2 regions of the Nocardia sp. TBRC8007 genome follow, and region 1 is predicted to be linked to the other one. Evidence: predicted binding sites of a transcription regulator. Region 1 holds the regulator's gene; the other holds the start of a gene.
The links. The regulator LexA, encoded in region 1, represses DNA repair genes until DNA is damaged. The targets are predictions, from matches to a motif close to CGAACANNTGTTCG.
Positions count from the first base shown of each region.

Region 1 (15,111 bases):
CTCCAGCCGGTTGATGGTGCGGCACAGAGTAGATTTACCGGAACCCGAGGGACCCAGAACAATGACGACCTGTCCTCGGGGGACCTCCAGGGTGATGTCCTCGAGTACATGCAGGTCGCCGAAGTATTTATGTACATTACGCATCGAGATCATCGGCGGCACGCTGGTAGCTGCGCCGACGTCTGCGGTGGAAGCGTCCGCGGTTGTATCGGGCTCTTCGTCGTCGGTCATGGTCATCGACCTTAGGCAAAAAACTGGGATTTGCCCTAGTTTTCGCGACACGCCGACTCGACTCGCCGATTTGACGCATGAGTGTAAACTTTTGTTCGCGGTTTCGGGGCGTTAATAGACTGCTCAGAGCCTGCGTCGATACCCGCGACGCCCGCCGGATGCGGCCCCGTACCCTGAACGAGTGGATTCGATCGGACAGGCAGTGTTGACTCCCGCGCCCGCCAAGGGCGCAGCACGCAGTTACGAGGTCCGCACCTTCGGTTGCCAGATGAACGTGCACGATTCCGAACGTCTATCGGGTCTGCTGGAGGACGCGGGATATGTGAAGGCCGCGCCAGGCGCGATGGCCGACCTCATTGTGTTCAACACCTGCGCTGTGCGCGAGAACGCTGACAACAAGCTCTACGGCACGCTCGGCCATCTGGCCCCGATCAAGGCGAGCACTCCTGGTATGCAGATCGCCGTCGGTGGCTGCCTGGCGCAGAAGGACCGCGATACCGTGGTGCGCAAGGCACCGTGGGTGGATGTGGTTTTCGGCACGCACAACCTCGGTTCGCTGCCGACGCTGTTGGAGCGGGCTCGGCACAATCAGGCAGCCCAAGTGGAGATCCAGGAGTCGCTGGAGGCGTTCCCGTCCACTCTGCCTGCTCGGCGCGAGTCCGCCTACGCGGGATGGGTGTCCATTTCGGTCGGCTGCAACAACACATGCACTTTCTGTATCGTCCCCTCGTTGCGCGGCAAGGAGGTCGACCGCCGCCCCGGCGACGTGCTGGCCGAGGTCCGAGCGCTGGTCGAACAGGGGGTGCTCGAAGTGACGTTGCTCGGCCAGAACGTGAATTCCTACGGTGCTTCGTTCGTCGACCCGGACCAACCTCGCGACCGTGGCGCGTTCGCCAAGTTGTTGCGCGCGTGCGGCAGTATCGATGGTTTGGAGCGGGTTCGCTTCACTTCACCGCACCCTGCCGAATTCACCGACGACGTGATCGAGGCAATGGCGGCGACTCCGAATATCTGCCCGCAGCTGCACATGCCGCTGCAGTCCGGGTCGGACCGGGTACTCAAGGCAATGCGCCGCTCCTACCGTAAGGTCCGCTATCTCGGGATCATCGACAAGGTGCGCGCCGCGATGCCGCACGCGGCGATCACCACCGACATCATCGTGGGCTTTCCCGGTGAGACCGAGGAAGACTTCCAGGAAACCTTGGACGTGGTCCGCCGGGTGCGCTTCACCAGCGCTTTCACTTTTCAGTATTCCAAGCGACCCGGTACTCCCGCCGCTGATATGCCCGGACAGCTGCCAAAGGCCGTGGTACAGGATCGGTACGATCGATTGATCGCGCTGCAGGAGGAGATCTGCCTGTCTGCCAACCAGGAGCTGATCGGTAGTGAGGTGGAACTGCTCGTGGCCGAAGGCGCGGGTAAGAAGAACGTCACGACCGCCAGGATGAGCGGCCGTGCTCGTGACGGCAGACTGGTGCATTTCCGTCCTGGTGGTGACATCGAGCCGATCCGTCCCGGCGATCTGGTCACGGTGAATATCACCGGCGCGGCCCCGCATTACCTTATTGCCGACGCCGGGGTCGGAACCCACCGCCGTACCAGCGCCGGTGACGCCCATGAGCGGGGCATCACGCCGACGACCGCGCCGATCGGTGTGGGGCTCGGGTTGCCCGGTATCGGTGCGCCCGCCTCGGAACCGGTGGCTGCGGGCTGTTCGACCGGATGCGACGTATGAATACCGACCCGGATGACGACAGCGACGCGACCCGCGGCGCGGGAAAAGCCGACTCCGTGCCCCGTGCCGACGAGCAGGCTATGTCCGCGGGAACCTCGGCGGGGGACTCCATGAGTTTCGGCACAGACAACGAACGAAACGAGGATTCAGTGAACTCGGTCGAGAGCACCAGTGATTTCGAACAATTCCGTGCTGATCTCGATGCCGTCGAGCGCAGGATCGCCAGCGAGATCGATCCGGGCATGCGCGCCATTGTCGTGGCGGGCGCGGTATCCCTGCTGCTGGTGTCGCTGGCACTGCCGCATGCGGGCGCGGCGCGTGGCTTCGATGTGCTGCTGAACACCGATGTCACTCGTATAGAGCATATCGGGCTTCCTTCGCGGATCTTCGTATGGTTCCTCATGGTCTTCGGTATCGGATTCTCGGCGCTAGCTCTGATGACCCGGCGTTGGGTGCTGGCCTGGATCGCTGTGGCCGGTAGTGCCGTCGCCAGCGTGTTCGGTGTCCTGTCGATCTGGCATCGCCAAACCCCTGGTCTGGGCGATTACCGGGGTGCTGGTCCCGGCATCGGCTTGATCCTCGGCACCATTGTGGCGATCGTGCTCACCTTTCATTGGATCCGCGTGGTGTGGAGTCGTACCGCGTTGCACCTGGCCGCCGAAGAGCAGCGTCGTAACGCTGCGGCGGCTGCGGAGCAGCACGATCGACGTCGGTTCACCGGCGAATCCTGATTCCGGCCCAGCGCAGCTGACAGCAGGTCTTTTCCGTCTGGAAGAGGCCCGCTACCGGTCGTCACCCGGCATCAGCGGTTGCTGACCGCGCCTTCTGCGGCTTCGGCCCACTCGCGCCATTGCCTGGCCTGTTCCAGTGCCTTCTCCGCGTCGCGGGCATTGCCCGCGGCCCGTGCCTTGGCGGCCTGCTCCTCGAACTGATTCACGCGCTCCCTGAATTGGGCGGCACGGGCCACTGCCTCGGGGTCGGTGCGTCGCCACTGCGCATCGGCGGCCTCGCGCACCCGTTTCTCGATGGCGCGCAGCCTGCCTTCCAATTCTTGTACGCGTTCGCGGGGCACTCTGCCGATGGCGTCCCACTTGTCCTGGAGCTCACGGAGCGCGCCACGCGCCGCTTCCAGGTCAGCGGAGGGATCGATATGGGCGTAGGCGCTCAAAAGATCCTCCTTCGCGGTCGCGTTCTGCTCGAACTCGGCGTCCCGCTCGGAGACCGCGGCGTTGCGTGCGGCGAAGAAGACATCTTGCGCGCTCTTGAAGCGCCGCCACAGCGACTCGTCGGCCTCGCGCGGTGCTCGCCCAGCGGCTTTCCATTCCACGAGGAGTTCACGGAAGAAGCCCGCAGTGGCCACCCAATCGGTGGAACCGGACAGTTCCTCGGCCCGCTCGCATAATTCTTCCTTACGCGCTTTCGCGGCTGCCCGCTCGCGATCCAGCTCGGCGAAATGTGCGCCGCGGCGGCGGTTGAACGCCTCCCGCGCCTTCGAATAGCGCCGCCACAGTGCATCGTCGACCTTGCGATCCACCCCGCGGATGGATTTCCACTCCTCGAGGATCTCGCGCAGCCGATCACCTGCGGCTTTCCACTGAGTGGACTCAGCGGCGATCAGCTCCGCCTCGGCGGCCAATGCCTCCTTACGCTCTGTGTGCTCATGGCGGGCGCGCTCTTTTTCTTCTTTGGCGTGCGCCGCCGCTTCTTCGGAGTGCTCGGCGATGACCCGCAGGCGCCTGGCGAGGCCATCGATATCACCGATCACGGCGGCGGTCGGCAGCGATTCGGCCAGGGCGACGGCCGCGGCCTTGGTCTTGCGTGCGTCCGTGCCGGCGGCCAGCCTCGCCTCCAACAGGGCGACCTGGGTGGCCAGGTCGTCGAAGCGGCGACCGAAATGCGCTAACCCTTCAGCGGCGTCGCCTGCCTGCCAGGAGCCGACCTGGCGTTCGCCCTCGGAGGTCTTCACCCACGCGGTGCCGTCCTCGTCGACCCGGCCCCACCGACTGGGATCGGAGACGGTGGGCACGACGACGGGATGCGGGTGTTGTTGAGCCGGGCCCGGAGCGGGTTTGACCGCGTGCGGCTTGGGCGGTTGAATCGAGCTGCCGGGTTTCGGGGCACCGGAAGTGCGCGGCATCTTGCCGGGGCCGGCTTTCGCGGTTCCGTTGCTGTCGGTCATTTCTCCTCGTCCCTGCCGCGCGTCACGGCTGCCTGGCTACGCACTAGCTCATCCCATTCAACCCGGTTCGAGCCGTTGTGACCATTGATCCTTGCCTTCCCGCGAGAAATCCCGGGGATCCAACCCTCGCTGACCTGGGTTGTAGCTCTTCGAACATTATCAATCCCGACAGTATTTGCGGCAGAGACACTCGAAGCCGGGAAGGACCAGTGCGCTCGGTAACAGTTACGGTTACGACGTGTTCGCCATCGCCGCCCTTGTTCCCGCACCGCCCGTCCTGGTTCCCGAGTTATGCGGCGGCGCACTGGATGCGGCGGGAACAGGCGGTCCCGATCCGCGTGCCGCGCTGCGGACCGCCGTGCTAGCTACTGTGCGCACCTTCGCAGGCATGACCGAGAAATGGCTGGTGATCGGTACCAGCGCCATCGGTGGCACGCTCGGTCCGGAGACTGTCGGGACGTTCCGTGGATTCGGCGCCGATATCAGAGTCGGCTTCTCCGAGGCGGCGGTCGTCGGGGCGGCCAGAGCAGATCCGGAGCTACCGCTCGACGCGTTGGTTGCGGGATGGCTGCGCGGGCAGGCCGCGCCCAGCGTCACCGCTGTGGCGCACATCGTGTCCGCGGACGCGTCACCACAGTACTGCTATGAACTCGGGGCGACGTTGCGTGTCGATATGGACGGCACCGCGGTACCCTGTGGCGTGCTGGTGGTGGCGGATGGTGTGGCGACTTTGTCTGCCGCGGCCCCCGGTTACTTCGACGAACGCGCCCGAACGGTGCAGGACGATCTCGACCTAGCTCTCAGCACGGGCGACCGCGCCTGGCTTCGAGCGCTCGATCCGGAATTGTGCGTTGAATTGGAGCTCGCGGGCCGCCCTGCTTACCAAGTGCTGGCGGGGCTGTTCCGCGCTGATCCGGTGGTCGAGACAAGTTACCGGGACGCGCCGTTCGGGGTCGGCTATCACGTGAGCTTATGGCGTCGAGCGGGAGGCGATACCCCGTGACGGATGCTGGTATCACCCCGATCGCGGTGATAGGCCCGACCGCCGCGGGCAAATCCGATCTTGCCGTGGAGCTGGCCGCACGACTCGGCGGTGAGATCGTGAACATCGATGCGATGCAGCTCTACCGCGGTATGGATGTGGGCACTGCGAAGCTGTCCGTGCCACAACGGCGCGGCATTCCGCACCACCAGCTCGATGTGCTCGAGGTCACCGAAACGGCGTCCGTCGCGGCCTACCAGACGTCCGCGAGCGCCGACGTCGCCGCGATCATGGAGCGTGGACGGGTACCGGTCATCGTCGGCGGTTCGATGATGTACATCCAGTCGTTACTGGACCAGTGGGAATTCCCGGCCACCGACCCCGCTGTGCGGGCGCGCTGGGAAGCAGTACTGGCAGAGGAGGGGGTCGCGGTTGTGCACACGGCGCTGCGTGCGGTCGATCCGGTGGCCGCGCAGACCATCTTGCCCACTGACGGACGCCGTATGGTGCGCGCGTTGGAGGTCGTGGAACTGACCGGTCGCCCGTTCGCCGCCTCGGCGCCGGTGATCGGGCGACCGCGCTGGGGAGCGGTCGTGATCGGTGTCGACCGGGAGATCGCCGCATTGGACACCCGCATCGAGCGACGCACCGCGGCGATGTTCGCCGGTGGTCTGGTCGAAGAGGTGCGCGACTTGGTCGAGCGTGGTCTGCGTACGGGCGTCACGGCGCGGCGCGCCATCGGTTACGCACAAATCTTGTCCTACCTGGACAACGAATACGACCTGAGCCACGCGCAGGAGCGCACCCTGATCGGCACCAGGCGCTATGTTCGCAGGCAGCGCTCCTGGTTCCGGCGCGACCCCCGGGTGTTGTGGGTAGACGGCGCCGTGCCCGATCTGGCGGAGCGGGTGCTGGCCATGCTCGAAGAGAGGGAACGGACTCCGCGGTGATCCCCCATGCGCGCACGCGTAATGCCTCCGTTCAGGTGTGGCGAGCGTATTTGCACAATCGCGCCAAACGTCGCCGGGACGGTCGGTTCCTGGTCCAGGGGGTTCGTCCGATTACCCAGGCTGTAGCCAACGACTGGCCGCTGGAGACGCTGTTGTATCGCCTCGGCCGCCCGGAGTTGTCGAGCTGGGCGCGTGGGCTGTTGGATACCAGCGGGGTGCCGCAGATCGGGATGGTGCCCGAACTTATGGCTGAGCTCGGCGAAAAATCCAGGGGTGTCCCGGAATTGGTGGCCGTCGCGCTTTCGCGGCAGCCGGAGCTGGAGTCCTTCGAGCTGGGTGAGCCAGGGGAGCGCGCGCCGGTGCTCATGGTATTCGATCGTCCTAACTCGCCGGGCAATCTGGGGACGCTGATCCGCTCGGCCGATGCTTTCGGTGCAGACGGTGTCATCGTCACCGGGCACGGTGCCGACCAATACGATCCGCAAGCTGTGCGCGCCTCGACCGGTTCGCTGTTCGCGGTGCCGGTGATCCGCGCCGCCGGGCCGGCGCAGGTGCTCGAGTTCCGCGACCGGCAGGTGCGCCGTGGCATTCCGACTCGAGTCGTCGGCACCGACGAGCACGGCCGCCGTGCCGTCTATGACCACGACTTCACCGACGCGACCATTCTGGTCGTGGGTAACGAGACCAGCGGGATGAGCGCGGCCTGGCGGGAGGCCTGTGGCGACACGGTGCGTATTCCGATGGGTGGCACGGCCAGCTCGCTGGGCGCGCCCTCGGCGGCGGCGGTAGCGCTCTATGAAATTTCCCGGCAGCGCCGGACGTTCGTCAAGTGACCGTAGACCGAGCGACGAGGAGAGGAAGTCAGCGCACGTGCCGGACATCGAGTTCATCAAGGGGCACGGTACCCAGAATGACTTTGTGCTGCTGCCCGACCCTATGGCCATGCTGTCGCTGGCTCCCGGGCAGGTCAGCGCGTTGTGTGATCGTCAGCGTGGGTTGGGTGCAGATGGTGTGCTGCGGGTCGCGCGCGCTGGCGCGCTGCATGCCGAGGGCGTGCTCGCCGAGATCCCGGAGGGGGTCGGCGCTGAGGACTGGTTCATGGACTATCGCAACGCCGACGGCTCGATCGCCGAGATGTGCGGCAACGGCGTGCGGGTATTCGCTCACTATTTGGCGGCGTCGGGGCTGGAGGCCCGCGACAGCTACATCGTCGGAAGTCGCGCCGGTGCGCGCCCGGTCACTGTGCACACAGGGGGCGCGGTCCATGGGGACGTCACTGTCGGTATGGGCCAGGTACGAATGCTCGGCGAATCCACGGCGACCGTCGCGGGCTGGGCGTTGTCCGGGATCGGCATCGACGTCGGTAACCCGCATCTTGCTTGCGTAGCTCCAGGGATGTCCGTGGAGGCGCTCAGGAAACTCGATCTGACTGTATCGCCCGGTTTCGATCCCGACCTGTTCCCGCAGGGAGTGAATGTCGAGATCGTTACCGCACTGGACGCCGAATGCTCCGTCGACATGCGGGTCTACGAGCGCGGCGTCGGCGAAACACGTTCGTGTGGAACGGGAACTGTGGCCGCGGCCGCCGCCGCGCTGGCTGTCGATAGCTTCCGTATCGAGGAGGACGCCAGCCGAGTTCGTGTCCGGGTGCCAGGTGGTGAGCTGACTGTCGCGCTGGAGTACGGCGCGGCGTGGTTGCGCGGACCATCAGTCCTGGTGGCGACCGGCAGGCTCGCCCATTCTTGGTGGGATGGCTTGCGCGCCGCGTGACCGCCGGATAATCGGGTGCGTCCTGCGATGATGTCATGGCAGCATGGATGGTGTATGAGGAAATCAGAGACGTATGAATTCACCCCGGCCGATCGTTCCGTCGAGTCGGCCGAAGATGTGGCTGTGGGAACGGGGGCGGATATCGTGACCGAGGACGTTCTCGCCGAGCACGCCGCTCGGCGAGAACGTTCGGGCTGGTCGGCCGACCCGACCGCAGGTGAACTGCAGCTGGCGGATCGCAGCTCTTTGCGCCGCGTCGCGGGTCTGTCCACCGAACTGACCGATATCACCGAGGTCGAGTACCGACAGTTGCGCCTGGAGCGGGTCGTGCTGGTCGGTGTCTGGACCGCGGGGACCGCTACACAGGCGGAGGCGAGCATGGCAGAGTTGGCAGCGCTGGCCGAGACTGCGGGATCGGAAGTGTTGGAGGCGCTGATCCAACGCCGTGATCGCCCCGACCCCGCCACTTACATCGGTTCCGGAAAAGCCGACGAATTGCGCTGTGTGGTGCTCGAAACCGGTGCCGACACCGTGATCTGCGACGGTGAACTGACCCCGGCGCAGTTGACCGCGCTGGAGAAGGTCGTCAAAGTGAAGGTGGTCGACCGGACCGCGCTGATTCTGGATATCTTCGCCCAGCACGCGACCTCTCGCGAGGGCAAGGCGCAGGTATCGCTGGCCCAGATGGACTACATGTTGCCGCGTCTGCGTGGTTGGGGTGAATCCATGTCCCGGCAGGCCGGTGGCCGTGCGGGCAGCAACGGTGGCGTTGGTCTGCGCGGTCCGGGCGAGACCAAGATCGAAACCGATCGTCGGCGCATCCGTGAGCGTATGGCCAAACTGCGCCGTGAGATTCGCGATATGAAAACCGCTCGCGACACCATGCGGGCGCGCCGGTACTCCAGCGGTACCCCTTCCGTGGCGATCATCGGCTATACCAATGCGGGCAAATCGAGCCTGATGAACTCTCTCACCGGCTCCGGAGTATTGGTGCAGGACGCGTTGTTCGCCACTCTCGATCCGACTACCCGCCGGGCCCAGCTGGAGGACGGGCGCGAGGTGGTCTTCACCGACACGGTCGGTTTCGTTCGACATCTGCCGACTCAGCTGGTCGAGGCATTCCGCTCCACTCTGGAGGAGGTCACTGGTGCCGATCTGCTGCTGCATGTGGTGGACGGCTCCGATGCGCTACCCGCCGAACAGATCAAAGCCGTGCGTGAGGTGGTCACGGACGTGATCAAGGAGTCCGGTGCACCCGCTCCGCCGGAATTGCTGGTAGTCAATAAGATCGATGCGATCGGCCCGACGGACCTCACCCATGTGCGCGCGCTCCTGCCGGACGCGTCGTTCGTTTCCGCACACCGTGGACAGGGCATGGACGCACTTCGGGCGCGGCTCGCCGAATTGCTCGGCGAGTTGGACGTGGAAGTCGGTGCGCTGTTGCCGTACACGCGCGGCGACCTGATCGCTCGTATCCATGCCGAGGGCCGCATCCTGAGTTCCCACCACGAAGAGAGCGGCACTCGTGTTCGCGCTCGCGTCCCGCACGCCCTTGCTGCCGCCCTGGCGGAGTACGCGCATGTGGGCGCGAACCACGCGCGGGAGACCGGCGAGCATTAGCGGTGTGGGTCGGTGCCGACTCGATGATCCGGTAGGGGTGGAGGCCGGGGCGCTGCTCGCTACCAGTGATTTTTCGATGAGATGTGGGCGTTTTCACATTTGACCATGACATGTCGGACGGTATGGTTTCCTGCTGGGGCGATGACATGCGAGTTCGCGTCCGCCTTCGCGGCGCGCCGGACACCTTGATCGGTTTGTAGCGGCACTCTTGTCATGCGTCGCGCGCATTCGGTGCCACGTAGTCGATTTCGTTACGCTATTGTCGTCGAATCGACGCAGGAGGGTTTATGTCGGACGTGCGCCCCGATTCCGGTACCCGGCACTCCAGTGCTGGGGACATCATCGATCCAGTACTCAGCGACGGTGCGCCACTGGCGGTTTCGCTGACCGACGCCGACTTGAGGCTTGTCGACGCCGTGCTCGCGCCGCTGCGGGCGTGGACGAGCCCGCGTTTCTACGGCCTGGAGAATATTCCTGCCGATGGGCCGGTGTTGCTGGTCGGTAATCATAATCTGATGGGCGGTATCGATGCTCCACTGCTGTTCCCCGAGATACTGCGCCGCCGCGGTCGTATCATCCGCGGTCTCGCCGAGAATGTACTGATCAACGTCCCCGGTGTGCGTCACCTGTTGCACCGCCTGGGCACGGTGCGTGGAACCAGGCCTAATTGTCTGGCCTTGCTCCAGCGCGGTGAGGCTGTCCTCGTTTTCCCCGGTGGCGGTCGGGAGGCGGTGCGTCGCAAGAATGAGAAGTACATGCTCAAATGGGAAGGGCGCAGCGGTTTCGCGCGCATGGCCATCGAGGCGGGAGCTCCGATTGTTCCGGTCGCGATGATCGGCATCGACGACGCCTACGACATCGTGGTCGATGGTGACCACCCCTTCCTGCGCCCATTGCGCTGGACGGTGGAGGCGCTCGGACTCAGTCCTGATCTGACTCCTCCGCTGATCCGTGGTATCGGCCCCACCGTTATCCCGCGGCCGGAGCGTTTCTATTTCTCTGTAGGCGCTCCGATCGAACCGGCCCCTTGGCTCGACGCCGACGATGTGGACGCTGCCGCGGTGGAGCTTCGCGATGTGGTGCGTAAGGCACTGGAGGAGGAGATGAAATTCCTCTTCACCGAGCGGGAGCGCGATGAAGCTCGCACCTTGGCGGGTCGTGCGCGCAACTGGTTGAAACGCTGACAGCTGCTACGGTTTCCGGCCTGGGCGATAGCTTTCGGATTCGACTCCGGTGCGAGCGCGGTGTTGTTCTCCTTCCGAATCCATAGGCACCGAACGGAATTCGTGCAGCCCTTTCGGACCGCATCGCGGTCGGTGTAGTGGCCTTCCGGATGTGGGTCGATGCGCCACATCCTGTGCGAGTACGTCACCTGAGGTCGTCTCCGTGTTCGCCGACGCCGCATTTGCTGGGGTAGCTCCGCAGTCAGGGATAGAAGTGAACGCGGATTCTCATTCCGGGTACCCTATGGGGCATGACTGGTCGGTGTGGATCGGCCAGTGTGGTCACTAGGAGGTCGGTGTGGAGCGCACATTGTTCGAGCCGGAACACGAGTTGTTCCGGGAGTCGTTTCGCAAGTTTCTCGATCAGCACGTCGCACCGCATCACGCGCAGTGGGAAGAGCAGGGCATCGTCGACCGGGCAGTCTGGCTGGGGGCAGGCAAACAAGGCTTCCTCGGTATGGCCATACCGGAGCAGCACGGTGGTGGCGGGGTGCAGGATTTCCGCTACAACGCCATCATCGCCGAGGAGACGGTGCGCGGCCAGTACTCAGGTCTCGGCTTCGTATTGCACAATGATGTGATCGCGCCTTATTTACTGGACCTGGCCAACGACGAACAGAAGCAACGCTGGCTACCTGGTTTCTGCGCCGGAGAGATCATCACCGCGATCGCGATGACCGAGCCAGGCGCGGGTTCGGATCTGCAGGGCGTCAAGACTCGTGCGGTGCGCGACGGGGACGACTGGATTCTCAACGGCGCCAAGACTTTCATTACCAACGGTATCAATGCTGATCTCGTGACCGTGGTCGCGCAGACTGATCCCGACAAGGGGGCGATGGGCTTCAGTTTGTTCGTGGTGGAGCGTGGCATGCCCGGCTTCGAGCGTGGCCGTAACTTGGACAAGCTCGGGCTCAAGGCCCAGGACACCGCAGAACTCAGTTTCAGTGATGTACGTGTGCCCGGCAAGAATCTGCTCGGTACCGAGGGCATGGGCTTTATCCATCTCATGCACAATCTGCCGCAGGAACGGTTGTCGATTGCCGTCATGGCAGCCGCGGCAATGGAGTCCTGCCTGGAAATGACCATCCAGTACGTCCGTGATCGTAAGGCGTTCGGCAAGCCTATCGGGGCACTGCAGAACACCCGTTTCGTGCTCGCCGAGCTGGCCACCAAGACTACTGCGGTGCGCTTGATGGTCGACAAGTTCATCGAACTGCACAATGAGGGCAAGCTCAGCGCCGAGGATGCCGCCATGGCCAAATGGTGGAGCACCGAGGAAGAGCTGGATCTGATCAACCGCTGCCTGCAGCTACACGGAGGCTATGGCTATATGAAGGAATACCCGATCGCCAAGGCCTACATGGACGCTCGCATCCAGACCATCTACGGCGGTACCACCGAGATCATGAAGGAGATCGTCGGGCGCAGCTTGAAGCTCTCCTGACACATCCCCTGATCCATCATTTGGCAGGACGCCGCGCAGTAGTCGCTTCCGGCTGCGACTGGGTCGGTGGCGTCAGATCTTGCGGATGACCGTGACGACTTTGCCCAGGATCTGCGCCTCGTTGCCGGGGATCGGCTCGAAGACCGGATTGTGCGGCATCAGCCAGATGTCCTTGCCGGTGCGCTTGAAGGTCTTCACCGTGGCTTCGCCCTCGATCATCGCCGCGACGATGTCGCCGTTGTCGGCGACGTTCTGCTGTCGCACGACCACCCAGTCGCCGTCACAGATCGCGGCGTCGACCATGGACTGGCCGACTACTTTCAGCAGGAACAGCGAACCGTCACCGACCAGTTCGCGCGGCAGCGGGAAGATTTCTTCGATGGCCTGTTCGGCCAGGATCGGGCCACCGGCAGCGATCCGTCCGAGCACTGGGACGAATGCGGGTGCGGGCCGATCGGTATCGACGGTGTCCTCGGCGTGCTCCACTGCGGCGACCGGTAGGTTGGTCACCGATCGCACCACTTCATCCAAGCCTCGGACATCCACCGCGCGTGGCCGATTCGGATCGCGCCGCAGATAGCCCTTGCGTTCGAGGGCGCGCAGTTGATGGGCGACCGAGGATGTAGACGTGAGCCCTACGGCGTCGCCGATCTCCCGAATGCTCGGGGGGTAGCCGCGTCCGCTGACCGATGTGTGGATCACCCCGAGTATTTTGCGCTGGCGTGCGGTGAGATCCGCTCCGGTACCCGCCGAGTCGGCGCCGCCGCCGGTCTCGTCGCTCATATCGCCCGTCTGCCTCACCGCAACCGCCTTTCCTGCTGTATCCGGCCGATCGGTACCCGGCGCGTGTCCGCATGGCCCCTGTGTCCGGGTGCTTCGAATCTATCCCGCCCGCGCCGATGTATCAAACATCTGTTCGACGTATGTCGGGCGTTTCTGCTGACTTTGCCAACTGGGCATGGTAGAAATCGAACACCAGTTCTTCGAACATTTGATCGAACGTCGGCTGGATGCGAGTTCGAACGAACAGCATCGGCTCGAACGGCAACGGAGCACCTACCACGGAGGTTTGTCCGATGAGCACTGCGATCAGCAATATCACCCCACTGAGCGGCGAGACCGCCCTGCCTACCGACGGCATCATCCCACCGATCGGTGTGGTGAACACGGAGTTCGCTCGTCGTGTCGCTGGTCTGCGTATGGAGGAAGAAGAGTTCGGATGCGGTACCGATCAGTGGATGCCGCGTACCGGCGTGCGGTCGTTGGCATTGGTATCCGAGCATCGATCCGCAGCTGATCGACGACCGCGCGATGTGCGGCCCGGTAGTGGATTCGTTGCGTATGGCAGTAATGCGAGGGTTTCTGTTCCCCGGCGCGCCTGTGTTGTGGATCCGATGCGCCGTATCGAGCACGCGCAGATCGGTTTCGCTGCGCTTGCTGTCGCTGCGCTGCTCACCGCCGTGGTAGTAGTGGGACTGATCGCGGTGGCGCATGTGCGGGCAGGTGACTGGGGTGGTGCGCCCGGTGGATCTGCCCCCGCGGTGGTGGATGGTGCGGGCGGATCAGGGGCTGTGCGTGTGGGCTGACCGGGGAGTCGAACATCGGGATTCGGCAGAAATAACATAACGCCGCAACGGAACCCGTTGGTTCGGTGCTGACGAAGTGGCCCGCTCGCCATTGCGTGAACGATGTCGAGGGTCCTCGGCGTATGGCCTTCTTCAGCATCAGTGGCACTGTTACCGGTCCTCTTGGTGGGAACTGGCCACGCAGCGGCGGATCACTGGATGAGCGTGCCTGTCGGACGGTGATCGGGGTGAGTGAGATGATTCGGGTACTCGGACGGGTATCCTCGAAGTGTTATGCGGGTATTCCGCGTGTCCTACACGGAATACCCGGTGCCAGGGTATAGACCTCGATACACGTGCTCGCCGGGCCGATCACCGCGATCGGTGGGAGGCTCGGCCGCGAGACACGCGCATCGACGAAGGATTTCTCGGATGCATTGCCCGTACTGCCGACACCCGGACTCCCGGGTCGTGGATTCGCGTGAGGCCGACGAAGGTGCGGCCATCCGCCGTCGTCGCGCGTGCCCACAGTGTGGGCGGCGGTTCACCACGGTGGAAACCTCCATCCTGTCCGTGGTCAAACGGAGCGGGGTCACCGAGCCGTTCAGCCGCGAGAAAGTTATTCGTGGTGTGCGGCGATCCTGTCAAGGCAGGGAAGTCGATGACGATGCCTTGAACCTGCTCGCGCAGCAGGTGGAAGACACAGTGCGGGCAAAAGGGGCTCCGGAAGTGCCCAGTCACGAGGTGGGCCTGGCCATCCTCGGGCCGTTGCGCGACCTGGACGAGGTGGCTTACCTGCGGTTCGCTTCGGTCTATCGGTCGTTCACCTCCGCCGAGGACTTCGAACGAGAGATCCAGCAGATGCGCCGAGCGCGTGCCGAGGCACTGTCAGCCGCTGACTGACTCAGCGCCGGACTGACGCGATCGCCTTCTCGATCCGCTTGGCGGACACCGGGAAGGAGGTGCCGAGTTTCTGCGCGAACAGGCTGATGCGCAGTTCCTCGATCATCCACCAGATATCGGTGATCGCGGGGGTATGCCTGCGGTGCTCCGGCAGCGAATCGACCAGACGATCGTAGGAAGCCAGTACCCGATCGAGTTCAGCCATTCCTTGTCGATCGCGCACCGTCGAGCCGGGCAATGCGTGCAGACGCAGCAGCGCCGCTTGCAGATAGCGGGGTAGCTCGCGCAGCCTAGTCGCGCCCCATTCGGAGACGAAGCCACGGAATACCAGATTATCGAGTTGATCACGCACGTCATCGGCGATGTCGCGCTCGCGGATCTGCGGGAGTGCGACCGAAACCTGGTGGGCGACGGCGAGTACCGGCACCACCGAGCGAAGCACGCGCGCAGTGGTGGAGGAGAAGTCGGGACGAATCCGGGCGACGAGCCTGTCGAACTCTACCGGGTCG
Region 1 covers NZ_JBWSOR010000002.1:327,120-342,230, forward strand. Annotated here, with positions in the region: gene ACX4ZE_RS04125 (amino acid ABC transporter ATP-binding protein) at 1-153, opposite strand, end outside; gene miaB (tRNA (N6-isopentenyl adenosine(37)-C2)-methylthiotransferase MiaB) at 413-1,966, shown strand; gene ACX4ZE_RS04135 (Rv2732c family membrane protein) at 2,077-2,697, shown strand; gene ACX4ZE_RS04140 (DUF349 domain-containing protein) at 2,769-4,145, opposite strand; gene ACX4ZE_RS04145 (class III extradiol ring-cleavage dioxygenase family protein) at 4,384-5,148, shown strand; gene miaA (tRNA (adenosine(37)-N6)-dimethylallyltransferase MiaA) at 5,118-6,077, shown strand; gene ACX4ZE_RS04155 (TrmH family RNA methyltransferase) at 6,074-6,910, shown strand; gene dapF (diaminopimelate epimerase) at 6,957-7,847, shown strand; gene hflX (GTPase HflX) at 7,902-9,467, shown strand; gene ACX4ZE_RS04170 (lysophospholipid acyltransferase family protein) at 9,755-10,651, shown strand; gene ACX4ZE_RS04175 (acyl-CoA dehydrogenase family protein) at 10,989-12,134, shown strand; gene lexA (transcriptional repressor LexA) at 12,207-12,917, opposite strand; gene ACX4ZE_RS04185 (hypothetical protein) at 13,211-13,720, shown strand; gene nrdR (transcriptional regulator NrdR) at 14,132-14,602, shown strand; gene hrpA (ATP-dependent RNA helicase HrpA) at 14,604-15,111, opposite strand, start outside.

Region 2 (15,111 bases), on a different contig from region 1:
AACGAGGTGTTGATCGAGCGCATGAACGTCTGGTTCACTGCGAGATTGGCCTGCTCACCATAGGTGCGTCGAGTCAGATGCAGAATACCTCGAGTGTTCTCCTCCACCTTGTCGAATACCACGACCGTGTCATAGAGCGAGAAGCCGAGGATGGTCAACATACCGATCACCGTCGCCGGGCTGACCTCGAAGCCGACCATAGAGTACACACCCGCGGTAACGGTGAGGTCGAAGCCGAGCGCGGCGAGCGCGGCGATGGCCATATGTGATTCGAAACGGATGGCTATGTAGAGCGCTACGAGCGCGAGGAACACCGCGAGCGCGAGGAGCGCTTTATCGGTGACCTGACCACCCCAGGTCTCACTGACATCGGAGGTACTGATCGCGTTCGAGCTCGGGTTGCCGTTGCCGTCCTTCGGCTGGAACGCGGCGAACAGCGCGGTACTGAGCGCCTCCACCTGCTTCTGGTCCAGTGCTTCCGACCGGATCAGGATGGTGGACGAGCCGCCGGTGCCGACGGTCTGCACCGAAACCGGATCGGTGCCGATAGCACCTCGGTAGACATCCTCGACCTTGCTGACTGTCGCATCCCCGGTCGGGAACTGAACGCGCGTGCCGCCTTCGAAGTCGATGCCGAAATCGAAACCGCGCACGAGCATGCTACCCAGTGCGGCCAGTACGATCACGGCAGTGATGCCGTACCACATCCGGCGTTTGCCGATGACGTTCACGGCGCCGGTACCGGTGTAGAGGCGATTGAGGAACCCGTGCCGGACCGGTTGTGGTTCGGCGCTCGATGTGGCGCTGTCGTCCGGGGCCACCTTGTCTAGCGAGGTGGTGTAGCTGTTGGTCATCGCGTCTTCATGCCTTCCCGAGGGCAGCTTCGGCCGCCTTCCGCTCGCGGGCGATCTGCTGGATCGCACCGAGGCCGTTCACCGCCGGCTTGGACCAGAACTCCGTCCGAGAGGCGAGTAGCACCAGCGGTGAGGTCACCAGGAACACCACGACGACATCGAGGATGGTGGTGAGACCGAGGGTGAACGCGAAGCCTTTCACCTGGCCGACAGCCAAGTTATAGAGCACGGCCGCAGCAATGAAACTGACCGCATTGCCGGACAGGATAGTGCGACGGGCGCGCTGCCAACCGCGCGGCACGGAGGACCGGAAGCTGCGGCCTTCCCTCATCTCGTCTTTGATGCGTTCGAAGAACACCACGAACGAGTCGGCGGTCATGCCGATGCCGATGATCAGGCCTGCGATGCCCGCGAGGTCGAGAGTGAAGCCGATCCAACGCCCGAGCAGCACTATGATGCCATAGACTGCGACTCCGGAGGCCACCAGGGACAGACCGGTGATGAACCCGAGCATGCGGTAATAGGCCAGGCAGTAGAGCAGCACCACCGCCAGGCCTATCGCACCGGCGAGCAGACCCGCGCGCAGCGAAGCCAGGCCGAGAGTCGCCGACACTGTCTCCGCCTCGGAGGTCTCGAACGACAGCGGCAGCGAGCCGTACTTCAGGGTGTTCGCCAGCTCCTTCGCCGACGCCGTATTGAAGTTGCCCGTGATGCGGGTGCTCCCGCCGTACTGCGGGCCGCTCTCCACGACCGGTGCACTGACTACCTGGGAGTCGAGCACGAAGGCGACCTGCTTGCCGATGTACTCACCAGTGAGCGTTGCCCAGGCACTGCTGCCGCCGGACTTGAACTCCAGATAGACCTCATGCCTAGCCTGCTGCTGGTCCCAGCCCGAACTGGCATCCTTGATCTCTTGGCCATCGATGCGGCTCTTGTCCAGCAGAAAGACCTGGGTGCCGTCGGTCGAGCAGGTCACCAGCGGAAGATTCGGATCGTCGTTGCCTGCGAGCGGATCAGGTTTTCTACAGTCCAGTGCGGCCATCGCGGCCCGCTGCACCGCCGGATCCGTGCTCTGCCTCGTCGCTTTGGCCGCCTGGATCTCCTTGGCCGCTTCCTCGGTGGGCGTCAAGTTCGGTTCAGCCGACGGCTGGGCCGGTGCTTGCGCGGGGAATACCCGCTGCTGTGGGGCAGGTGTGGCCTGCGGGGTCTCCGGCTGCACGGCGGGCGTGGGCTCTGCGGCCGGTCCCGGCTCCGCGGCGGGCGGCGGCTGCGGTGCGGGCGGCGGCTGCGGTGCGGTGCCGCCGCTCGCGGTAGGCATGCTCTGCAACACCGGGCGGATGTACATCTTCGCTGTCGTCGCCAGTGCACGGGCCTGCTGCCCGTCTTCACCGGGCACGGTGATCACCAGGTTGCTGCCGTCGATGACGACCTCGGAGCCGGATACTCCGAGTCCATTGACCCGGTTCTCGATGATGTCCTGCGCCTTCTGCAGGCTGTCCCGGCTCGGCGCGCTGCCGTCCGGTGTGCGCGGGGACAGCGTGACCCGGGTACCACCCTGCAGGTCGATGCCGAGTTTGGGGGTCGGCAATTTGTCACCGGCGAAGAACACCAGCGCGTAGACCACGGCCACGAGCGCGGTGTAGACACCGAGCAGCCGCAGCGGATGCGCCGATCCCTGAGAAGGTGGCACAGTACTTCATCTCCTAGACGGGAAAACGAATGAGGAACAGGCGGGCGTGCCCCACCAGCGCCAGGCGCGCGGACGGATGACCGTCGCTGCGACCTCTAGCGTAGAGAGCGCGACCGGAGAAACTTCAGTCCTTGGTCAGCCGGGTCTCGGTCTGCTCGGCGGTTTCCTCGATGGACTCCGTCACGCTCGAATCACCGGAGCCTGGATCGGATGTACCGGTCTCCTCGGTACTCACCGAATCGTCGGCGCGCACCTCGTGGATAGCCCGGCGCAACCACGTGGTGACCACGTCCTCGGCGATCTCGAGGTCGACGGTGGTGTCGTCGAGGTCGACCACAGTGCCGTACAGTCCCGATGTGGTGATGACCTGATCGCCGACCTTCAGGGTGTCCTGCATGTTCGCGATCTTCTCGGCTTCCCGCTTCTGACGGCGGACACCGAGGAACATCGGCACAAGCAGGGCTACCAGTAGCAGTGGAAACAACAGTTCCATCGTCGAAGTCAGTCCCTAGTGTCGTGGGTGGGATGAGCAGTACCCACATAGTCTGCCAGTTCGCTGCGCGGCCGACACATCCGCACACCCGCTTGGCGTGCGCGATCTGCTCGGCACCTGCTACAAGCCGACGGAACACGCTCCGGTCGGAGCCCGGAGACGAGGCGGTATCGCGGTGCAGATCAAGCAATCTTGCGGTAAACGTAGTCGTCCACTGGGAAGCTGACCGCTTCGCGGTGCGCGTTGAGAGTACTGGTAGGTCGCAACAGTGCGGCCTCGCCGTGCTGATTGAAGTAATAACTGTGCGCGGCGGCACAGTCACCTCGGTAGAAGACCGAGGAACCGAGCTTGGCCGTGACCCTGTTCAGAAACTCGGCGTTAGCCCGCTCGGTGACCTCGAAGATGGTCGCGCCGCGGTGCCGTAGCTCACCGAACAACCTGTCCATGTGCTTCATCTGCGTCTCGACGGTGGTGAAGTAGGACAGGCCGCTATAGGAATACGGGCTGTTGAGGCTGAGGAGGTTGGGAAACTTCGGTATCGTGATGCCCTCATAGGCTTGAAAACGATCTCCCCGCCAGAATTCTCCGAGATCCACCCCGTCTCGACCGATGATCTCGATGGCCGGAAAGTTCACGTCCCACAGATTGAAACCGGTGGCCAGGATCAGTGTGTCGATCTCGGTCCTGTGCCCATCGGTGGTGACGATCCCGTCCGGCTCGATGTGGTCGATCGAATTCGTCTCCAGTCGCACATGCGACTGGTTGAATGTTGCGAAGTAGTGATTGGAGAAGGTGGGTCGCTTGCACCCGAAATCGTAATGTGGGGTGAGTTTCCTTCGCGTTTCCTGGTCGCGTACCGAGGCCCGCAAATGCGCCTTGGCCAGTACGCCCACACCCTTGTTCATCAGCCTGACCTGCTTGAAATGCAGCACGCCCACCACCATCAGCGCCTCGAGCAAGCTGGTGTTGACCAGCCGTGCGACCTGCTGTGTAAACGGGACGCGCTCGAACAGACTACGCACCGGCACGGGGATCTCGGTGTCGATCTTCGGCACCACCCAAATCGGCGTGCGTTGGAAAACAGTGAGTGAGCGAGCTTTCTTGGCTACCTCCGGAATCAGCTGAACGGCGGTGGCGCCGGTACCGATGATCGCAGCAGCGCGACCGGTGAGGTCGATGTCATCCTTCCACGCAGCGGTGTGGATGATCTCGCCTGCGAAGGTGTCGATGCCAGGGAACGACGGAGTGTAGGGCTGTGACAGAAATCCCGTCGCGGTGAGCAAGTAACGTCCGGTGATCGTTTCCCCGCCCACGATCGAAACCTCCCAGTGTCCGCGATCCTCGTCCCAGCGCGCTCCCTCGACAACGGTATCGAAGCGCATTCGACGACGTAGTCCGTATTTGTCGGCCACGTGCTCTGCGTATTTCTTCAACTCCTCACCGGGCGCGAACAGCCGCGACCAGCGTGGATTGGGCTCGAATGAATACGAGTAGGTGACCGAGGCGATGTCGACCGCAAGACCGGGGTAACGATTGACATGCCATGTACCGCCGAGGTCATCCTCGCGCTCGAGAATGACGTAATTGCTCAACCCGAGGCGATCGAGCTGGATTCCCGCCCCCATACCACCGAATCCCGCACCGACCACCACCGCGTCGTACTGAGGTGCCACGTCGAACCTCCCGCTGATCAAGCTATTCAATTAGGAATGACATGTCATTCCGAATGTGACTACTGTATCATCGATGAAGTGTCGAAACTATCCACTCGCGCCGAACAACGCAAAGCCGAGCTGCGTCAAGAGATCATCGACACTGCCTTCGTTTGTTTCGCGGAAAAGGGCTATCACGCCACCGCTATCGCCGATATCGCAGGCCGGCTCGGCATCGGACACGGCACCTTCTATCGCTATTTCACCAACAAGCGTGACATCATCGACCATGTCATCGACGATCTGGCCGCACGCATCATCGCAGCGCTAGGCACGGATAACTCCCCGGATGCCGCGGCCACCCTGGCCGAATACCGTGCCCAAATCGATCGCATAGGGACGGCTCTCGCCGAGATCCTGCTCGCCGATCGCCGAGCGGCCCAGCTGCTACTGTTCCATGCCACCGGTATCGACGATGAACTCACTCAACGGCTCTACCGACTACTCGATACCGCCGACACGCTGACCGCTGGATACCTCGAACACGGTGTCGAACTCGGCTATCTGCGTCCCGACCTGGACACTGTGAACACCGCACGCGCGGTGACCGGCATGCTACTCGCCGGCATCCTGTACGCGCTGCGCACACCAACTCCTCCCGAGATAGCCGGGCTGAACCAGGCGATCCGCCACCTACTCATCGACGGTATCCGCAAGGACTGCTGAGCGATTCGGGCATCCCTGGCACACTCGCAGACATCGGACGCGGTCGACACCGCCGTTTCGCTATCCGCGACCGCGATACCACATTCGGCACGAACAAGCGCGACTCACGCGGCAGCGCACAGATCGGAGTCATTCGAAGAGGTCGAGGGTGGGGTGCGGCTCACGACCGCGAACCTCGATGGAGCCGAAGGACAGATCAGCGGGAGGGACGAGGCCGATATGCGCCCAAGCGGCGGCGGTGGCCACCCGGCCGCGCGGAGTGCGCCCGATCATGCCCGCACGCACCAGAAACGGCTCGCACACCTCCTCGACTGTGGCCCCTTCCTCGCCGACCGCCACCGCCAGAGTGGATACCCCGACCGGGCCGCCACCGAAGCTGCGCACCAGTGCGCCGAGGACTGCCCGATCGAGCCGGTCGAGACCGAGCACGTCCACGTCGTACACCTCGAGTGCGGCTTGCGCTATCGACCGGGTGATCCGGCCGTCAGCGCGGACTTCCGCGTAATCGCGCACACGGCGCAACAGACGGTTGGCGATGCGGGGCGTGCCCCTGGAGCGACCTGCGATCTCGGCTGCCGCATCTTCCTCGATACCGAGGCCGAGGAGGTGCGCCGAACGCTGCAGGATACGTAGTAACTCTCCAGGCTCATAGAAATCCATATGACCGGTGAAACCGAAGCGGTCACGCAACGGGCCGGTCAACGCTCCGGATCGGGTAGTGGCACCGACCAGAGTGAACGGCGCGATATCCAGAGGAATGGAGGTCGCACCCGGACCTTTGCCGACCACCACATCGACGCGGAAGTCTTCCATCGCCAAGTAGAGCATCTCTTCGGCAGGACGGGCCATGCGGTGGATCTCGTCGATGAACAGCACATCGCCCTCGACCAGGTTGCTGAGCATGGCCGCGAGATCACCCGCTCGTTCCAGCGCGGGACCAGAGGTGATTCGCAAGGCGGTGCCGAGTTCCGCGGCGATGATCATCGCCATGCTGGTCTTGCCGAGCCCCGGCGGACCGGACAGCAGGACATGATCCGGGGTGCCACCGCGCTGTTTGGCCCCCCGCAGCACCAGTGCGAGCTGTTCCCTGACCCGGGGCTGGCCGATGAAGTCGTCCAATGACTTCGGGCGCAAACTCGCCTCGATCTCGCCATCGGACTTCAGGTACCTGGCGCTGACCGGCGATTCCGCGGTTTCTTCATGGTGTTCCATGGCGTCCTATCGGTTCTTACCGAGTAGCCCGAGTGCGGTGCGCAGTGCGGTGGACGTATCGGCAGCGGGCTGATCGGCCAATACCGCATCGACCGCCTGCTCTGCCTGCTTGGCAACGAAACCGAGACCGATGAGTGCGGCGACAACGTGATCACGTACCGGTGGGCGCGCCGCGGCGGGTGCCGACCCGGAAGAAACGGATGGCACCGGGACGAGATCCACCTTGTCGCGCAACTCGACCACCATGCGCTCGGCGCCGCGTTTTCCGACGCCGGGCACCCTGGTCAGGGCAGCGATATTGCTCTCGGCGAGCGCTTTGCGCAACGCTTCGGGCTCCAGCACGGCAAGCACAGCCATGGCGAGGCGGGGTCCGACGCCTGAGACGGTTTGCAACAAACCGAACAGGTCGCGGGCCTCGGTGTCGGCGAAACCATAAAGTGTCGTCGAGTCCTCGCGGACGATCATCGCGGTATAGAGCCTGGCCTCCTCGCCGCGGGTGAGCCCGGCCAGAGTGGATGGGGTGGCGTTGAGCCGGTAGCCGACACCAGCCGCCTCGACCACCGTGTGGTCGAGAGCTATCTCGAGCACCTCACCGCGTACCGAAGCGATCATCTGCGCACCTCCTTCCGTTCCTTGACCAGTCGTTCTTGATAGCGTCGCCGCGCCGCGGCCGCCTTGGCTTCCGCCGCGGCCATCCTTTCCAGCAGCGGCGCCCGCCAGCAATGGCAGATGGCCAGCGCGAGCGCATCCGCCGCGTCGGCCGGTTTCGGGACAGTGGCCAGGCCGAGAATACGAGTGACCATGGCGGTCACCTGTCCTTTGTCCGCAGTGCCGTTGCCCGTGACCGCCGCCTTCACCTCGCTCGGAGTATGGAAGACCACAGGGATCTCGCGCCGCGCCGCGGCGAGCGCGATCACCCCGCCCGCCTGTGCGGTGCCCATAGCAGTACGGACATTGTGCTGAGCGAAGACGCGTTCGATGGCAACCGCCTCTGGTTCGTAGGTTTCCATCCAGCGTTCAGCTGCTTCGGCGACAACGAGCAGGCGCTGAGCCAGATCCGTGTCTCCGGGAGTGCGGACTACGCCGACGTCCAAAGCCGCGACCTTACGCCCCAACCCGCCTTCGACAATGCTGAGACCGCATCGGGTGAGTCCGGGATCGACGCCCATCACCCGCACGACAACCCCTCTCGCAGACACGAACAACTGTTCGAGAGTCTAGCGGAGACCGAACTCAGTGCCTGTCCGCGACACGGTTGCCCGCGCTGTGTTGCGGAGTTGCCAGACACCGGGGAGCCGACTCGCAGATACCGTGTACACCGACCGGCCATACCAGCACCCTGCCCCGATCCAGGTCTACGCCGCTATGTCCCCACCAGGAAAAGAATTTAGCAAACTCTTATATAAGCTGCTCAAGTGTACAATTTAAGGTGCTGAGCAAATTGTGAGCGAATCGGAACTCTTCGCGCTCCGAAACCACCACGATCCAGCAGATCACGCTTCTACCATCTGAGAATGAGCGCTATTGCCATGGCTGTTCTCGAAGGCGGTCCGCAAGACCTGCCCACTCGCATCGTGCCGATCACCGCACCAGAAGCCGAGTTGAAGGTCCCGTTCCGAGACGGGTACGAGCACTTCACTCTCACACAACGAGAACAGGACACTCCGGAAGGGCGGCTACGAGTCTACGAGTGGTGTGACCGCACCAAGATCGCGGAATAGACCGGGCACTCCGCTCCGGTCGCGACGAGCACTTTCCTCCGGAGGAGCACTACACAGCTGCCGGACTAGTCATCGAGTCGAGCGAGCACCTCGTCGGGGATGTCGACGTTGGTGTAGACGTTCTGCACATCGTCACTGTCTTCGAGAGCGTCGACAAGCTTGATCACCTTACGAGCGCCCTCGACGTCGACCGCCACCGATACCGAGGGCTGGAATCCGGACTCGGCGGAATCGTAGTCCAGTCCGGCGCTCTGCAACGCGGTGCGTACGGCTACCAGATCACCGGGCTCACTGATGACCTCGAACGACTCCCCGAGGTCATTGACCTCCTCCGCGCCCGCGTCGAGCACCGCCATCAGCACATCATCCTCGGACAAGCCGTTCTTCTCCAAGGTGACGATGCCCTTGCGGTGGAACAGATAGGCCACCGAACCGGGGTCGGCCATATTACCGCCGTTACGCGTCATCGCGACACGTACCTCGCCCGCAGCGCGATTGCGATTGTCGGTGAGACACTCCACCAGCACGGCGACGCCATTGGGTCCGTAGCCCTCGTACATGATGGTCTGCCAGTCCGCGCCACCCGCCTCCTCGCCACCGCCACGTTTACGAGCACGCTCGATATTGTCGTTGGGCACCGACGACTTCTTCGCCTTCTGGATGGCGTCGTACAGCGTCGGATTGCCATCCGGGTCACCGCCACCGGTCCGGGCTGCCACCTCGATGTTCTTGATCAACTTCGCGAACAGCTTGCCGCGCTTGGCGTCGATCGCCGCCTTCTTGTGCTTGGTGGTGGCCCATTTGGAGTGGCCGCTCATTCCCTACTTCCTTCAGGTCGATGGCACGTCTGGTCGTGTATACGGTACCGGCACTGCCGGGCGCACAACTTCCTCAGCCTACTCGGACATCTCCCCCACAACTGCCTCGGCTAGATCGCCCGGATCAGGTCTACGAACATCCGGTGCACACGCAGATCACCGGTCACCTCGGGGTGGAAAGAGGTCGCGAGGACATTGCCTTGTCGTACCGCCACGATCCGGCCTGCGGCCGGGCCATCCGGAACAGTGGCGAGCACCTCGACGCTCGCGCCCGCCCGCTCGACCCATGGTGCCCGGATGAATACTGCGCGGACCGGTCCGTCGGCCAGTCCAGCGAAGTGCAGGTCGGTCTCGAACGAATCGACCTGGCGACCGAACGCATTGCGGCGCACTGTCATATCGATGCCTGATAGATGCTCGGCGTCCGAACGAGTATCGAGCACCTCCGAAGCAAGCAGAATCATGCCCGCGCACGACCCGAAAGCGGGCATCCCGGCGCGCAGCCGCGCACGCAATGGCTCCAGCAACTCGAAGGCCACCAACAGCTTGCTGATCGCAGTCGATTCGCCGCCCGGCAGTACCAGCGCATCCACTGCGGCCAACTCGGTCGCACGACGGACAAGAACGGGTTCGGCACCGCACCGCGCGAGCGCCGCGACATGTTCTCGGACGTCGCCCTGCAGGGCGAGCACCCCGATAGTGGGCCGAGACTGTGTCTGTTCCGGAGCGGCGGGTACGGCGACCGATATAGCGTTCACGCCGAAAAGCTTACGAGCCGTACCGATGTATGCCTGCGCACAGCCGCGGACGCTCAACTATCACGCCGGGTACGGATGAGGCCCTCTTGGACCACAGCGGCGACCAGCGCGCCTGCGCGGGAGAAAATCTTGCCGCCGGTCAGCGCACGGCCGAAGCCCGCCGACGGTGAGGACTGATCGTAGAGCAGCCACTCGTCGGCACGAAACGGCTGCAGGAACCACATCGCGTGGTCCAGTGACGCGTTCTGGGTCCGCTCGTCGGGATGGGTGACCTTCGAAGAACCGAGCAGCGTCATATCGCTCATGTAAGCGAGGGTGCACACATGCACCAGCGGGTCATCGGGCAACAGGTGCCGGTAACGGAACCACACTTGTTGCTGCGAGACCACCCCGTCTCGCCTGGACACATCCTCCTGGGGCACCACTCGGATATCCCAGTGCTCCCATTCGCGCATCGCCCACAACCGTTCGGGACTCATCGTGGTGCTCGCGTCGGGCAGATCCTCCGGCGCGGGAACCACGGGCATGAGGTCCTGATGCTCGGGTCCATCGTCGCCGACATGGAACGAGGCCGACATGGTGAAGATCGCCGCGCCGTCCTGGATACCGGTCACCCGCCGGGTACAGAACGAACGTCCGTCACGAATACGTTCGACCTGGTAGACCGTACGCTCTTGCGGATTACCCGGACGCAGAAAATATCCGTGCAGGGAATGCACCTGGAATCGCGATTCCACTGTCCGGACCGCCGCGACGAGCGCTTGGCCTGCGACCTGCCCGCCGAACGTACGCGGAAGCTGGGTCTTGGTGGACGCACCACGGAAGATGTCCCGCTCGAGCCGCTCTATTTCCAGCGCCTCTTCGATTGTCGCCATGCGCCGAGACTATCCCGGCCACCGCTGCCGAAGTCTCTCGGCTACAGGTGACGCCAGGGTGGGCCGCCGCGCGCAGCGGCCCACCGCCATACTGTCGTGATCACCAACCGCGCTCGGCCAACCGATGCGGCTGCGCGATCTCCTCGACATTGATCCCGACCATGGCCTCACCGAGACCACGCGATACCTTGGCCAGTACGTCCGGATCGTCGTAGAAAGTAGTGGCCTTGACAATCGCGGCGGCACGCTGCGCCGGATTCCCAGACTTGAAGATGCCCGAACCCACGAACACGCCTTCGGCGCCGAGCTGCATCATCATCGCCGCATCGGCCGGGGTGGCGATACCACCCGCAGTGAACAGCACCACTGGCAGCGTTCCGGTCGCCGCGACCTCACGGACCAGCTCATAAGGCGCCTGCAACTCTTTGGCCGCGACGAACAACTCGTCTTCGGGCAAGGAGGTCAGCCTGCGGATCTCCTGACGGATCTTACGCATATGTGTAGTCGCGTTGGACACATCACCGGTGCCCGCCTCGCCCTTGGAGCGAATCATCGCAGCACCCTCGGTGATGCGACGCAGCGCCTCACCCAGATTGGTGGCCCCGCAGACGAACGGCACGGTGAAGTTCCACTTGTCGATGTGGTTGGCGTAATCGGCCGGGGTGAGGACCTCGGACTCGTCGATGTAGTCGACGCCGAGGCTCTGCAGGATCTGCGCCTCCACGAAGTGGCCGATACGGGCCTTAGCCATGACCGGGATCGAAACGGCGGAAATGATGCCCTCGATCATGTCCGGGTCGCTCATCCTGGACACACCGCCCTGCGCACGGATATCAGCCGGGACACGCTCCAACGCCATCACCGCGACCGCACCGGCATCCTCGGCGATCTTGGCCTGCTCCGGCGTGACGACATCCATGATCACCCCACCCTTGAGCATCTCGGCCATGCCGCGCTTCACACGGGCGGTGCCGACGGTTTGGGTGGTCTCGGGGCTGGTCACGGCAAACTCCTGAGTCATGTGCGCCAATCGATCGCTCGGATTCGAGCACTACGATTCTAAGCGGCCACATGTGACCACTTGATAGCCAGTTGTAGCGCACTGGCCTGGCACGAATTCGGAGATGACTGGCCGGGACAGGACAACACCGCGCGGCGACTGGTCAGCGGATAGAGCGCACTTCGAGCTCAGCGCCGCCGGACGCTGCCACAGCGGCTTCGGCGAGTAGTTCGTCCAAGTGATAGGGATATACGGTTTCGCCCGCGCGATCCAAAGCGACGATATCCGCGGCCACACACCATTTGTGACCGGTGATGCAACGACGTTCGATCACGGTCCGATTCGCCGCGCGCGGCTCGAAGCCTCGTACCCGCAGGCTGAAGAACAGCTCTTCGGAACGAATCAACTCACCGTTGAAGGGAAAAACCGCGACCCGTCGCCAGATCGGTCCGCGCAGTTCGGACGGTTCCGCCCGAAGCCCGGTCTCTTCGAAGAGTTCCCGCACTGCCGCGACACGCAGACTCTCCCCCGGCTCCACCCCCCCGCCGACCGTGAACCAGAACGACACTTCCGGAGTCTTGGGATCGTTACCGCGCATCAGCAGAGTCCGGTCGTTGTCGTCGAACAGCACGATGCGCGCGGTAGTCCGGATAGTGTCGACGGCGAGACCGGTGGACGCGGCAGGCGTAGCGCGCTCGGTGATCTCGAAGTAGGACGGCAGCGGGGCGGTGCCACCGAGATGCAGAGCACGCACCAGGCGCCGCGTGCGTAATACGAGCGTGTCCCTTACAGCGTCGTTGTGGAAGCGACGAGCGATCAATACCCTGGCCTCCGCGTCGGCCAGTTCGGCGACCAGTTGCGGGCGCAACATACCGATGTCGACGGCCGAAAGCGCGGCCGAAAGCTGGTTCTCCGCAGTCTCCCGTTCAATGCGACCGGCCCGCTCAGCCCGATCGGCCAGCGCGGCCAGCCGTCCGGCTTGCTCTGTCAGGACCGGATCCGATATCGGACCCGCGACGGCCATGGCAACCGACCTGGCCACCACCGCCCGCCGCGCCAGGGCTCCATCGAGCGCCTGCCAGGATTGGTCGGAACGCACGTGCAGCCGATCGAGCCGGTTGGCAGTCGAATAGGCCCAAAGTCCGGCTGTGGCGACCAGCGCGGCCAACAACGCGAGAACGAGAACGGTGGTCGCGGAGAAAGTAATCATCCAGCGGCCCGCACTCGGGTATCACCTACGGTCACCGTCTCGTAGACGCGCAAGATCTGTTCGGCCACCACCGGCCAGTCGTACTCGCCGACCACCCGCGTCGCGGTACGCACCAACGCCCCCCTGCGCACCGTATCGGTGAGCACGGTATGCAGCGCGGTGGCCAGGGCCGCTGAATCGCCGACCGGAACAAGCATGCCTGCCGCACCGTCACGCAGTACCCGGCGGAAAGCGTCCAATTCGCTGGCGATGACCGCGGTTCCTGCGGCCATCGCCTCGAGTAGGATGATGCCGAAGCTCTCCCCGCCCAGATTGGGCGCGACGTAGACGTCCGCACTACGCATCGCCGACGCTTTCTCCTCGTCGGATACCTGGCCGAGGAAACGCAGATGCCCGGACAATTCGCCCGCCTCGCGAAGCAGACGGTCCTCATCCCCTCGGCCCACGATGAGGATCTCGATACCGGGATGCCGACGCACCAATTCGGGAAGCGCGCCGAGCAAGACCTGCATCCCTTTCCTGGGCTCGTCGTAGCGGCCCAGAAACAGCACCGTGCCACCGGCGCGAGGGTAGCCAGGCAGCATCGGCGCCCTGGCGAATACGGGAACATCGACACCGTTGGGGATCTCCACCGCGTCCGAGCCCAGCGCCTCCACCTGCCAGCGACGCGCAAGCTCCGAAACCGCGATACGGCCGGCGATCTTCTCGTGGTAGGGCCGCAGCACGCCCTGAAAAGTGCTCAACACCAACGATTTCGTTGTCGAAGTGTGAAAAGTCGCGACAATCGGACCCTCGGCGATCTTCAGCGCGAGCATGGACAGGCTCGGCGCGTTCGGCTCATGGATATGCAGGACGTCGAAGTCATTGCTATCGATCCATCGGCGAATCCTGGTGTAGGCCATGGGCCCGAACGACAGCCTGGCCACCGAACCGTTGTACGGGATGGCGACCGCGCGTCCCGCCGACACCACGAATTCCGGCAGCGGTATGTCGTCCGACGCTGGGGCGAGCACACTCACCTTGTGCCCGCGTTCGATGAACACCCGTGCCAGCTCGACTACATGTGCCTGCACTCCACCGGGAACATCGAACGAGTAGGGACAGACCATGCCGATCTTCATGGCGAGACATCCCCGTGCTCGGTCCGAATACCTGCCTGCGCAGCAGCGATCACGGCTCGTCGCCGCGGCGAAAGATCGCTCTCCCACAGTGGTTGCAACATGTGCCAATCTGCAGGATGCTCAGCGATATTCGCGGCGAAGCGATCCGCCAAGCGCTGCGTGACAGCAGCTACTCCACCGGAGACATCTAGTGCCATCTCGGTTTTCAGTCCCCAGCTCTCCCGCCCCTCGGCATCGATCTCGAACCACGCGTGCACCGGCAGCAGCGCCGCGCCGGTCTCGATGGCCAGTTTTGCTGCTCCGGCAGGCATCCAGGTACGTTCTCCGAAGAACTGGACCGGAACGCCTTTACCGGTGAGGTCGCGCTCACCCATCAGGCACACAGCCTTGTTCTCCCGCAGCCGCATCGCCAGCTGACGGAACGGTGGCTGCTCACCGCCGGTCAGCGGGAATACTTCGAAGCCGAGACTCTCCCGATAGGCGATAAACCGTTCGAACAGCGATTCCGGCCGCAACCGCTCAGCCACGGTGGCGAAACTAGTGTAGTGCTGCACAAACCAGACGCCCGCCATATCCCAGTTGCCCGAGTGCGGCAATACGAAGATCACCCCGCGCCCATCGGCCAGTGCGGCGTCGAGCGAGGACAACCCGTCGACCCGGTAGTCGATTGTGGAATGATCCATCACAGGCAGCCGGAATACCTCGCGCCAATACCTGGCATAGGACCGCATGCTCGCACGGATCAACTCATCCGGCACGTCGGCAGAAGACACCCCGAGTACGCGGGCCAAGTTACGCCGCAACTGATTCGGCGCTCCACCAGCACGGTACTGCCGGTTGGCCCGACGGGCAACTCGGTCGCCACCCCAATCGAACAACCGCCTGGCAGACGATTCCGGCAAGGCGCGCACCAGTCGCCAGCCCGCCGTGTACCCAACGGCACCGAACTGTTCCCCGATGCTCATCGGCGGGTTCCCACTG
Region 2 covers NZ_JBWSOR010000008.1:55,459-70,569, forward strand. Annotated here, with positions in the region: gene secF (protein translocase subunit SecF) at 1-854, opposite strand, end outside; gene secD (protein translocase subunit SecD) at 862-2,544, opposite strand; gene yajC (preprotein translocase subunit YajC) at 2,669-3,037, opposite strand; gene ACX4ZE_RS10110 (flavin-containing monooxygenase) at 3,220-4,710, opposite strand; gene ACX4ZE_RS10115 (TetR/AcrR family transcriptional regulator) at 4,747-5,415, shown strand; gene ruvB (Holliday junction branch migration DNA helicase RuvB) at 5,545-6,627, opposite strand; gene ruvA (Holliday junction branch migration protein RuvA) at 6,634-7,239, opposite strand; gene ruvC (crossover junction endodeoxyribonuclease RuvC) at 7,236-7,805, opposite strand; gene ACX4ZE_RS10135 (DUF5988 family protein) at 8,142-8,348, shown strand; gene ACX4ZE_RS10140 (YebC/PmpR family DNA-binding transcriptional regulator) at 8,414-9,166, opposite strand; gene pdxT (pyridoxal 5'-phosphate synthase glutaminase subunit PdxT) at 9,277-9,924, opposite strand; gene ACX4ZE_RS10150 (acyl-CoA thioesterase) at 9,978-10,799, opposite strand; gene pdxS (pyridoxal 5'-phosphate synthase lyase subunit PdxS) at 10,900-11,820, opposite strand; gene ACX4ZE_RS10160 (NUDIX hydrolase) at 11,963-13,006, opposite strand; gene ACX4ZE_RS10165 (glycosyltransferase family 4 protein) at 13,006-14,130, opposite strand; gene ACX4ZE_RS10170 (phosphatidylinositol mannoside acyltransferase) at 14,127-15,095, opposite strand.
Region 2: a site for LexA is predicted at 7,826-7,839, ahead of ruvC (crossover junction endodeoxyribonuclease RuvC). Genes of this name have one in related genera too.